DNA from 4 places in the Streptomyces sp. NPDC059009 genome. Region 1 is predicted to be linked to each of the others. Evidence: riboswitches for the same ligand, from Rfam matches in the RefSeq annotation. Region 1 holds a riboswitch; each other region holds the start of a gene.
The links. A riboswitch is a leader RNA that binds a small molecule or an ion and turns the genes downstream of it on or off. The one in region 1 is predicted to bind cyclic di-AMP.

Region 2: it holds a riboswitch for cyclic di-AMP, as region 1 does, so the genes downstream of both, ACFWYM_RS20020 (M23 family metallopeptidase) here and ACFWYM_RS37570 (C40 family peptidase) in region 1, are expected to answer to the same signal.
Region 3: it holds a riboswitch for cyclic di-AMP, as region 1 does, so the genes downstream of both, ACFWYM_RS01850 (M23 family metallopeptidase) here and ACFWYM_RS37570 (C40 family peptidase) in region 1, are expected to answer to the same signal.
Region 4: it holds a riboswitch for cyclic di-AMP, as region 1 does, so the genes downstream of both, ACFWYM_RS22955 (transglycosylase family protein) here and ACFWYM_RS37570 (C40 family peptidase) in region 1, are expected to answer to the same signal.

What each region holds. Positions count from the first base shown of each region.
Region 1 is NZ_JBHYJB010000050.1:8,064-10,252, reverse strand. It holds gene ACFWYM_RS37580 (ATP-dependent Clp protease proteolytic subunit) at 1-88, shown strand, start outside; gene ACFWYM_RS37575 (hypothetical protein) at 96-401, shown strand; cyclic di-AMP (ydaO/yuaA leader) riboswitch at 784-951, shown strand; gene ACFWYM_RS37570 (C40 family peptidase) at 955-1,425, shown strand; gene ACFWYM_RS37565 (DUF6328 family protein) at 1,506-2,078, shown strand; gene ACFWYM_RS37560 (LysE family translocator) at 2,017-2,189, opposite strand, start outside.
Region 2 is NZ_JBHYJB010000019.1:14,985-17,173, forward strand. It holds gene ACFWYM_RS20015 (GntR family transcriptional regulator) at 1-99, opposite strand, end outside; gene ACFWYM_RS20020 (M23 family metallopeptidase) at 302-1,090, opposite strand; cyclic di-AMP (ydaO/yuaA leader) riboswitch at 1,103-1,266, opposite strand; gene ACFWYM_RS20025 (M16 family metallopeptidase) at 1,485-2,189, opposite strand, start outside.
Region 3 is NZ_JBHYJB010000002.1:9,805-11,993, forward strand. It holds gene ACFWYM_RS01845 (aldo/keto reductase) at 1-145, opposite strand, end outside; gene ACFWYM_RS01850 (M23 family metallopeptidase) at 354-1,439, opposite strand; cyclic di-AMP (ydaO/yuaA leader) riboswitch at 1,451-1,598, opposite strand; gene ACFWYM_RS01855 (PP2C family protein-serine/threonine phosphatase) at 1,820-2,189, opposite strand, start outside.
Region 4 is NZ_JBHYJB010000023.1:50,110-52,298, forward strand. It holds gene ACFWYM_RS22950 (transglycosylase family protein) at 1-721, shown strand, start outside; cyclic di-AMP (ydaO/yuaA leader) riboswitch at 915-1,107, shown strand; gene ACFWYM_RS22955 (transglycosylase family protein) at 1,113-1,847, shown strand.

The DNA.
Region 1 (2,189 bases):
CGCGCACGAGGCCGTCGCGTACGGACTCGTGGACCGGGTCGTCCCGGGCCGCCGGGGTGCGCAGGGCGCCACGCCGGGCGCGAGGTGAGCCGCGCATGCTGCCCGAACTGCCGCCGCTGCCCGCGCTGACGCGCGCCGAGGGCGAGTTGATCGACCGCTACCTGGAGGCCGTGGACCTCCTCGGCCGCATCAACCCGGCCCGCTCCACCACCACGTACGGCGGACTGCGCGCCGCCCAGGCGCTGGTCGGCAAGGCGACCCAACTGCGGGACGCGCTGGCCCTGATGCACCAGCGCGGCGAGAGCGAGGTGCACGCCTCGACGCTCGCCCAGGCCCTGCGGGTGCTGGACGGCGAACGGCGGTCACAGCGCGTCACCGTGCCGCCACCGAACGGGGGTTGAGGGCCCGTCGACGGTCGGCGCGCGGCCCATTGAGCGCCGCGCGCCCCGCGCCGCGCCGTCCGGTCGCGGCGTGAAACGGACCAGACGTGGTCCCCTGATCAGCGTAGGCGGGCGTCGGCCCGGACGCGGTCCAGAGTTGCGCAAGGTTTGTACGCGCACACCGGAATACGTGATTCCGGTGCTGGTCGAGCGATGCTCCGCCGTCGCGCCGATTTCCCCCATTCACCGCTGTCCACCCGAACAGGTCAGTCGTGAGGAGCCTCACAAACTGCCGATTCGGCTCGGAATTCTCGGGGTTGACGGGTCAAGATCCCTTTCGACGACAAGCCCCCGCCACCGCGGCGGGGCGGTCCGGGCGGACGCCGAGTCCTGCCGCTGCCCGGATGACCGGTCGACGAAGAATGCATCGGCAGGAGTGGAGGACCCAGGCACGACGGGCCACCGGGCTTGATCCGGACGGCCCTTGGGGTGAAGCCGCACACCGCGGCCGGGCAACTTCGCCAGCCCGAATCCGACAGGTCATCCTTCACAGGCGGTTGACGAAGGGTTGCGCATGACTGCGCTGAATCGTGTTCCGTTGCTCACCAGGGCCGGCGCCGCGTCGGCACTGACGCTCGCGGCGGTGGGCGGGACCATCGTGGCTCCCGGCCTCGCAAGCGACGCACAAGCGGCCACGCACGCATCGAAAGCGCTCAAGGTAGCGGCCTCCAAGAAGGGCTCTCCGTACCGCTATGGGGCGGTCGGGCCGAACCGGTTCGACTGCTCGGGCCTGACGCTGTACTCGTTCAAGAAGGCCGGCAAGAAGCTGCCGCGCACCGCCGCGCAGCAGTACAACAAGACCCGCCACATCTCGAAGTCCCGGCGGGCCCCCGGCGACCTCGTGTTCTTCCACTCGGGCCGGAGCGTCTACCACGTCGGGATCTACGCCGGCGGCGGCAAGATCTGGCACTCGCCGAAGACGGGTGACGTGGTGCGCAAGCAGAAGATCTGGACCAAGAGCGTCTGGTACGGCAGGGTGCGCTGATCTCCCTGTTCTCCCCCCCGTCCGCGGAGCCCGTGTCCCCGTGGACGGTTGAGGCGGGCGGGCGCGGCTACTCGTGTGCCATGCCCGCCCGCCACCTCTGTACGGCCCGCGACGAGACGCCACTTCAGCGGGCCGACCGCAATTTCTCCGAGCTGCTCCAGGAGTTGAGGGTCACCCAGACCGGCGTCCAGATCCTCTTCGCGTTCCTGCTGTCGCTCGCGTTCACCCCGCGCTTCCCGTCGCTCGACACCGTGCAGCGCGGCACGTACGTCGTCACGCTGCTGCTCGCGGTGCTGGCCGCCGCCCTCTTCACGGCGCCCGCCGCCCTGCACCGCGCGCTGTTCCGCCAGGGTGCCAAGCCGCTGGTGGTACGGGTCTCCTCCCGGCTCGCCGGGGTCGGCATGGGCGTGCTCGTGCTCGCCCTCGGCGGGGCGGTGCTGCTCGTCGTCGACGTGACGGCGGGCCGGGCGGCCGGGGTGGGCGCGGGCGCCGGGACGCTCCTGATGTGCGGCGCGCTGTGGGGCGTGCTGCCGCGGCTGGTGCGGCGCGCGGGCCGCTCGTCGCGGCCGGTCCGCCGGGGATCGGTGCGCCTCAGCCGAGGAGCGGTTCGCACAGCAGGGCCAGACCGAGGGCGACGAGCGCGGTGCCGGTGAGGCCCTCGATGGCGCGGGCGGTGCGCGGCCGCCGCAGCCAGGCCCCGAGCCGGTCCACCAGGAGGGCCACCGCCTGGAACCACAGCACGGCGAGCGCCACCACGATCGCCG
Region 2 (2,189 bases), on a different contig from region 1:
CGCGAGCAGATCCTCGGTGAGTCGGCCGCCCCGTTCGTAGACACCCGACACGATGTCGTCCCGAATGGCCGTGCATACCGAGTGCGCGGGAATGCGCATGACCGGACCTCCGCCTTAATCCCCGCGAAACGCGGTCGATTGACGCTCGCTCGTCAACTCTATTGCAGAGCCGCGGAATTTCCGACGGCGACCGGGAATCCATGGATTTCTTTTGGCCAAGGCTCCGAGGCTCGGGGGCCCGGAACGGCGAAGCCCCGGCTCGCGGTGGGCGAGCCGGGGCTTTCGGGGTGCGCGGTGGCCGTCAGACGTTGATGCCGTGCGAGCGGAGGTAGGCGACGGGGTCGATGTCCGAGCCGTAGTCCGGGGAGGTGCGGGCCTCGAAGTGGAGGTGCGGGCCGGTGACGTTGCCGGTCGCTCCGGAGAGACCTATCTGCTGTCCGGGGGTGACCGTCTGGCCGACGGAGACACCGATGGAGGACATGTGTCCGTACTGGGTGTACGTGCCGTCGTTCATCTTGATCACGACGTTGTTGCCGTAGGCGCCGCCCCAGCCGGCCTCGACGACGGTGCCCGAGCCGACGGAGTGGACCGACGTACCGGACGCGGCGTGGAAGTCGATGCCGGTGTGGCTGCCGGAGGACCACAGGCCGCTGCTCGCCTTGTAGGCGGTCGAGACGTACGAGCCGGCGATCGGGGAGACGAAGCGGTTCAGGCGCTTGCGCTCGGCCTCACGGGCGGCGCGCTCCTTGGCCTCGCGCTCCTTCTTGGCCTTCGCCTCGGCCGCGCGCTTCGCCTCGGCGGCCTTCTTCTTGGCGGCCTCTTCGGCCTTCTTCGCGGCAGCGGCGGCGTCGGCGGCTTCCTTCTGAGCGGTGGCCTGCGCGTCGATGCTGTCGGCGAGCGAGTCGCCGACGGAGATGGCCTGGGTGAAGCCGGTGTGCTCGACGGGCGCCTCGTCGGCGGCGAGCGCCGGAGCGGCGAGCCCTCCGATGACACCGGTCGTGGTGATCGCGGCGACACCCGCTACTTGCGCGGTCGTACGGGTGAGACGGCTCGGACGACGGTGCTTCCCGGTGGCACGGGTGAACGCCATGAAGCGGCTGATCCTTTCCTTCCCTCTCGCCTACCGGGTTAGCTGACGGGTTCGGAGCAGGAAGGTCTCCTACGGATCCCTCGCCTCGCGGCAAGGTGCCCGATTCACCCCAGGGGGACATGTGGGTCCCCGGCTCCCCTGGCTCGCGCCGTACGGGGACTCGGCGATGACTGTCCGGTGCCGCGGGTGCGGCGTACTGCGTGACGAACAGTCGGACCGACGCTAAACGGGACATCTTTCAATCGACAAACAGAAGACGGCTTTTGTAGCGCACGCCACAGGGCAGACAGGCAACCTCTCTACTAATTCGGACATATGAGGACCCCGGTGACATGTCCTGTCACCGGGGTCCTGAGCCCTGCGGAGGTCGCCTCGGCGGCGACCGCCCGTTCATCTAGCCCGTGACAACCGTCACTTCACCGATCCCGAGGGCCCTGACGGGCTCCTCGATCTGCGCGGCGTCCCCGACGAGCACGGTCACCAGGCGGTCCTGCGGGAAGGCGCTCACGACGGCCGCGGTGGCCTCCACGGTGCCCGTCGCGGCCAACTGCCGGTACAGCTGGGCCTGGAAGTCGTCCTGGAGGTGCTGCTCGACCTGGTCGGCGAGCGTGGCCGCGACGGCCGCCGCCGTCTCGTACTTGAGCGGGGCGACCCCCACCAGGTTCTGCACGGCGACGTCGCGCTCGGCGTCCGTGAGGCCCTCCGCGGCGAGGGTGCGCAGGACCTTCCACAGGTCGTCGAGGGCCGGGCCGGTGTTCGGGGTGTCCACGGAGCCGCTGATGGCGAGCATGGCGACGCCGCCGGCCCCCTCCGAGGACGAGGGCGCGGTCGAGCGCAGCACCTGGCTGAACGCCCGCACTCCGTAGGTGTATCCCTTCTCCTCGCGCAGGACCCGGTCCAGACGCGAGGTGAGGGTGCCGCCCAGGCAGTAGGTGCCGAGGATCTGGGCGGCCCACACGCGGTCGTGCCGGTCGGCGCCGACACGGCCGATGAGGAGCTGCGTCTGGACGGCTCCGGGGCGGTCGACGACGACCACGCGGCCGGTGTCGTCGGCGCTCACCGCGGGCACGGGGTACGGCTCCGCCGTGTCGCCCGTCCA
Region 3 (2,189 bases), on a different contig from region 1:
CGATGAAGTTGCCGCCCGCGGCGGTGTAGGCGTCGAGCACCGCGAAGGACTGCGCCTCGTCGGCCGTCCAGCCGAAGACGTTGCCGCCGAGGGAGAGGGGGAAGACCTCGAGGCCGGAAGAGCCGAGCGTGCGAAGAGAAGTCATACTCCGTCAACGCCCTTACGGATCAGGGAATTCCATGCTCCGTACACTCTTCCCGGCCGTTCGCGGGCATGCCGGACCGGCAGCCCTGACGTCGGGGGGTTGCCGCCAGGACCGCCGGGGATCAGGAGTGCGTACCGCGCACGGATGACCGCTCGCCGCCCACTGCCTACCGCTCAGCGCTTACCGCTCAGCGCATACCGCTGCGGCGTCAGGGAGTGAGGCCCTTGTCGCGGAGCCAGGCGGCGGGGTCGACACCGGTGGACTGGCCGCCCGGGTGGACCTCCAGGTGCAGGTGCGGCCCGGTCACGTTGCCGGTGGCGCCGACGCGGCCGATGACGTCACCGGTGCGGACCTTCTGCCCGGCGCTGACGTTGAGCGAGGACTGGTGGCAGAACCACAGCTCGGTGCCGTCGTCCAGCTCCAGGACCGTGCGGTAGCCGTACGCCCCGGCCCAGCCCGCTTCCTTGATGGTGCCGGAGTGGATGGCCTTGATCGGGGTGCCCGTGGGGGCGGCGAAGTCGAGGCCCGTGTGGTAGCCGGAGGACCACATGGAGCCGGGCTGCCCGAAGGTGCCGGTGACGGTGTACGAGGCGACGGGGAGCGTGTAGCTCTTCGCGAGCTTGGCGAGGCGCTCGGCCTCCGCCTTGCGCTTGGCCTCCTCGGCCTTGCGCCTGGCCTCTTCGGCCGCCTTCTTCTTCGCGGCGGCGACCTTCGCCTCGGCGGCGTCCTGCGTGGCCTTGGCCTCTTCGTTGGCCTTCTTCACGGCGGCCGCCTCGGCCGCCGCCTGGGCCTTGTCGTCGACCTGGTCCTGCTGGTTCTCGGCCTGCTGCATGATGCGGGCGCGCAGGGCCTCGCCCGCGTCGGTGGTGCCCTGCTCGGCGTCCTGGGAGGTGACACCGGCGCCGGTGAGCGGGGCGGCCGCGGGGCCGGAGGGCTCGGACGAGTCCGAGTCGGATATCAAAGAGCCCACGCCCGGAAGGGACTTGGCCTCCGGCAGCGAGTCCTTGACGGCGTCCACGCCCGGTATGTCGGGCATCGATATCGCGACCGGCGACTTGCCGTCCTGCGCGGTGGCGATGCCGCCCGCGCCGACAGCGGCTATGACGCCGACGCCGAGGACCGTGGAGCTGCGGGCGAACCCGCCGCCCTTCTTGTGCACACGGTGCCTGCCGCGGACGGGGCGGACGGAATCCTCGGTCGGATTCCACTCCTCCCAGGATTCCTCGTCGTACCCGCCGAAGTCGTCGTCATTCGGCACGTACACGGCTTGGGGGGCAGGCCGGTTGGACGCCACTGGGGCGCACTCCTTTCCTTCCTTCTCGCCTACCGGGTTAGCTGACGGGTTCGGAGCAGGAAGGTCTCCTACGAACATCTGGCACGGAGGCACAGATGCCCGATTCACCCCAAGTTGGTGGTTCCCCGGCTCCCTTGCGGGATTAGGCGTGTGCGCACGGAGCCGACTCGTGTGCCGGCTGGGACGACCGCGCTGCGTTATCGAACGTTAATAGACACCCCTGCGTGATTCCAAGCTGTTCCCACTGATCATTAACGCCTTTGGCCCGTACTTATTGGGACACCGGGGTCCGGACCAGGGCGAGTTGACCGCAGGATTTTGCCCACCGGACCTTCACATTCCACTGACGTTCTGTCAGCTGTTGAGCGGAGGGGCGCCGTTCAGTCACGGGGCGTGACAGAGTCCCCTCCGCCGGCCGTGGCGGGGCCCTCCTCAGCCGTCGGCCTGCGCACCGCGAGCAGCGCCATGTCGTCCGTCGCCCCGCCCCCCGTGTGCTCCCGCACCTCCTCGGCGAGCGTCGCGAGGAGCGTGTGCGGGCCCTCGGGGCCGGCGAAGATCCGGCCGCCGAGCCGGGCCGCCGGGTCGTAGAACTCCCCGTTCGCGTCCCGCGCCTCCGACAGGCCGTCCGTGTAGAGCAGCAGCGTCGAGTCGGGCGCGAACTCCGTCTCGTCCGCCCGGTCCGGCCAGCTCCCCAACTCGCCCATGCCGAGCGGCAGCGCGGGCTCCGTCGGCGAGAGCACACACATCCGC
Region 4 (2,189 bases), on a different contig from region 1:
GGCCGGACTCACTCAGGACGGCACCGCCCCGGACGTCGACCCGGGCGCTCCCACTCCGGTGCCCACCGACTCCTCGGACCCGTCTGACGCCCCGTCCGACCCCTCGTCGGAGACCCCCGGCGGCAGTGACAGCGGCAGCGACGGTGGCGACACGCCCGGCGGTGGTGACTCCGCCGGAGACAAGAATCACGACGAGCCGGGCAACACGGACGAGACGTCCAAGCCGTCCGACGACGCCTCGAAGCCCTCCGAGGGTTCCGCCGAGCCCTCCGACGGTGCCTCCGAGCCCGCGGACGACGGGGCCGAGCCGTCCCCGTCCAAGCCCTCCGGGAGCGAGGGCGGCGAGGGCAGCGAGGACCCGGACAAGTCCGGCCAGGACGGGCCCACTTCCCCCGGCGACGACGAGGCCGGCCCCGCGCCCGCCCCGTCCGACTCCACGCCCTCCAGCGGCGGCCGCCACCGCGGCGGGCACGCCGACGAGGGGGCCCACGACGGCGCCAAGGACCGCTCGGGGCGCCACGCCTCCCGCGGGCAGTCGCGCGACAAGGACGCGGCCGACGGCACCTACACGGTCCGCCCTGGGGACAGCCTCTCGGCGATCGCCGACGACCTTGACGTGCACGGCGGATGGCCCGCCCTCTACGACGGCAACAAGAAGGCCGTCGGAGCCGACCCGGACCTCATCCTTCCCGGTCAGCGCCTCGATCTGGGCGAAAAGTAAGGGAAGTTGACGGTAGGCACCCGGCCTCCTTATTCGTAAATGTCCGGTTTGGCGCGAGTGAGAGATGGGTCTCAGAAGCCCTGATCGTCTTTGAAATTCCGGGGATCGCGTGCCTACGGTCATCACCGCTCGCCACTGCGGGCCCCGCCGGTCGGTACGCCGAATCCTGCCAACCGCCGGACGGGAACAGTCGTCGCGTCAAGCGCCGTAGGCAGGAGCGGGGGACCCAAGGTTTGCGCCGGGCCCACCCGGACGGTGGCTCAACACATGAGCCGCCGGACGGGGTTGGGAACGGCTAGGGGTTAAGTCGCGCTCAAGGAAGCGCGGCCGGGCACTCACTGGCCCGAACCCGACAGCTCACCTCGCAGGCGTCGGTGAGGGGATCTAACTCATGCTGCGTTCCAGCAAGGGCAAGCACCGTCGTCCGTCCAAGGCCACCCGCGTCGTCACGCTCGCCGGTGTCACCGGCGTCGCCGCCGCCGCCCCGCTGATGGCGGCCGGCTCCGCCTCCGCCGCCACCGGCTCCGAGTGGGACGCCGTCGCCCAGTGCGAGTCCGGCGGCAACTGGTCCATCAACACCGGCAACGGCTACCAGGGCGGCCTGCAGTTCTCGCCGTCGACCTGGTCCGCCTACGGCGGCACCAAGTACGCGCCCACCGCCGACAAGGCGTCCAAGGCCCAGCAGATCGAGATCGGCGAGAAGGTCCTCGCGGGCCAGGGCAAGGGTGCCTGGCCGAGCTGTGGCGTCGGCCTCTCCAACGCCTCGTACAGCGGTGGCGGCTCCACCGAGCAGCAGCAGCCGCAGCAGCAGGCCCCGAAGCCGAAGCCGAAGCCGCAGCCGCAGGCCGAGCGCACCGAGCAGGCCCCGCAGCAGCAGCAGAAGCCGCAGGCCCAGCCGCAGCAGACCGCCCCGAAGTCCGACTCGAAGAAGACCGTCGAGACCCCGACCGGCAAGACGGTCAAGAAGGGCGACGGCGAGTACAAGGTCAAGAAGGGCGACACGCTCTCCAAGATCGCCGAGTCGCACCACGTCAAGGGCGGCTGGCAGAAGGTCTACAAGCTCAACGGCGACATCATCGACGACGCCGACTTCATCTACCCGGGCCAGCAGCTGCACCTCAGCTGAGGCTGAGGCGAGCCGCACCTCAGTGAGCTGAGGCGGCCCTCCCGCCCTGACCTGCCGCAGGGCACCCCCGTCCCCACGGGCTCCCCGCCCCGGTGCGCGTATCCCCCGTACGCACCGGGGCGGGGGCATGTCCGGGCACCCGTCCGACCCCCGGCCCGGCCCCCTTGTTCGCTACTAGCGAGTAGAGAAGATGGGCTTACGCCCTGATTCCAAGGTATTTGGGCCCCTGTTCGTCCCAGGAGGCGGGCGGTCGGCTGGCCGAAGCTCCGGAGCCCGTTAGGCTCAGGAGACGCAGGGCCAAAGCGACCCCGCGTACCGCGCGTACTCGCGTCACATCCCAGA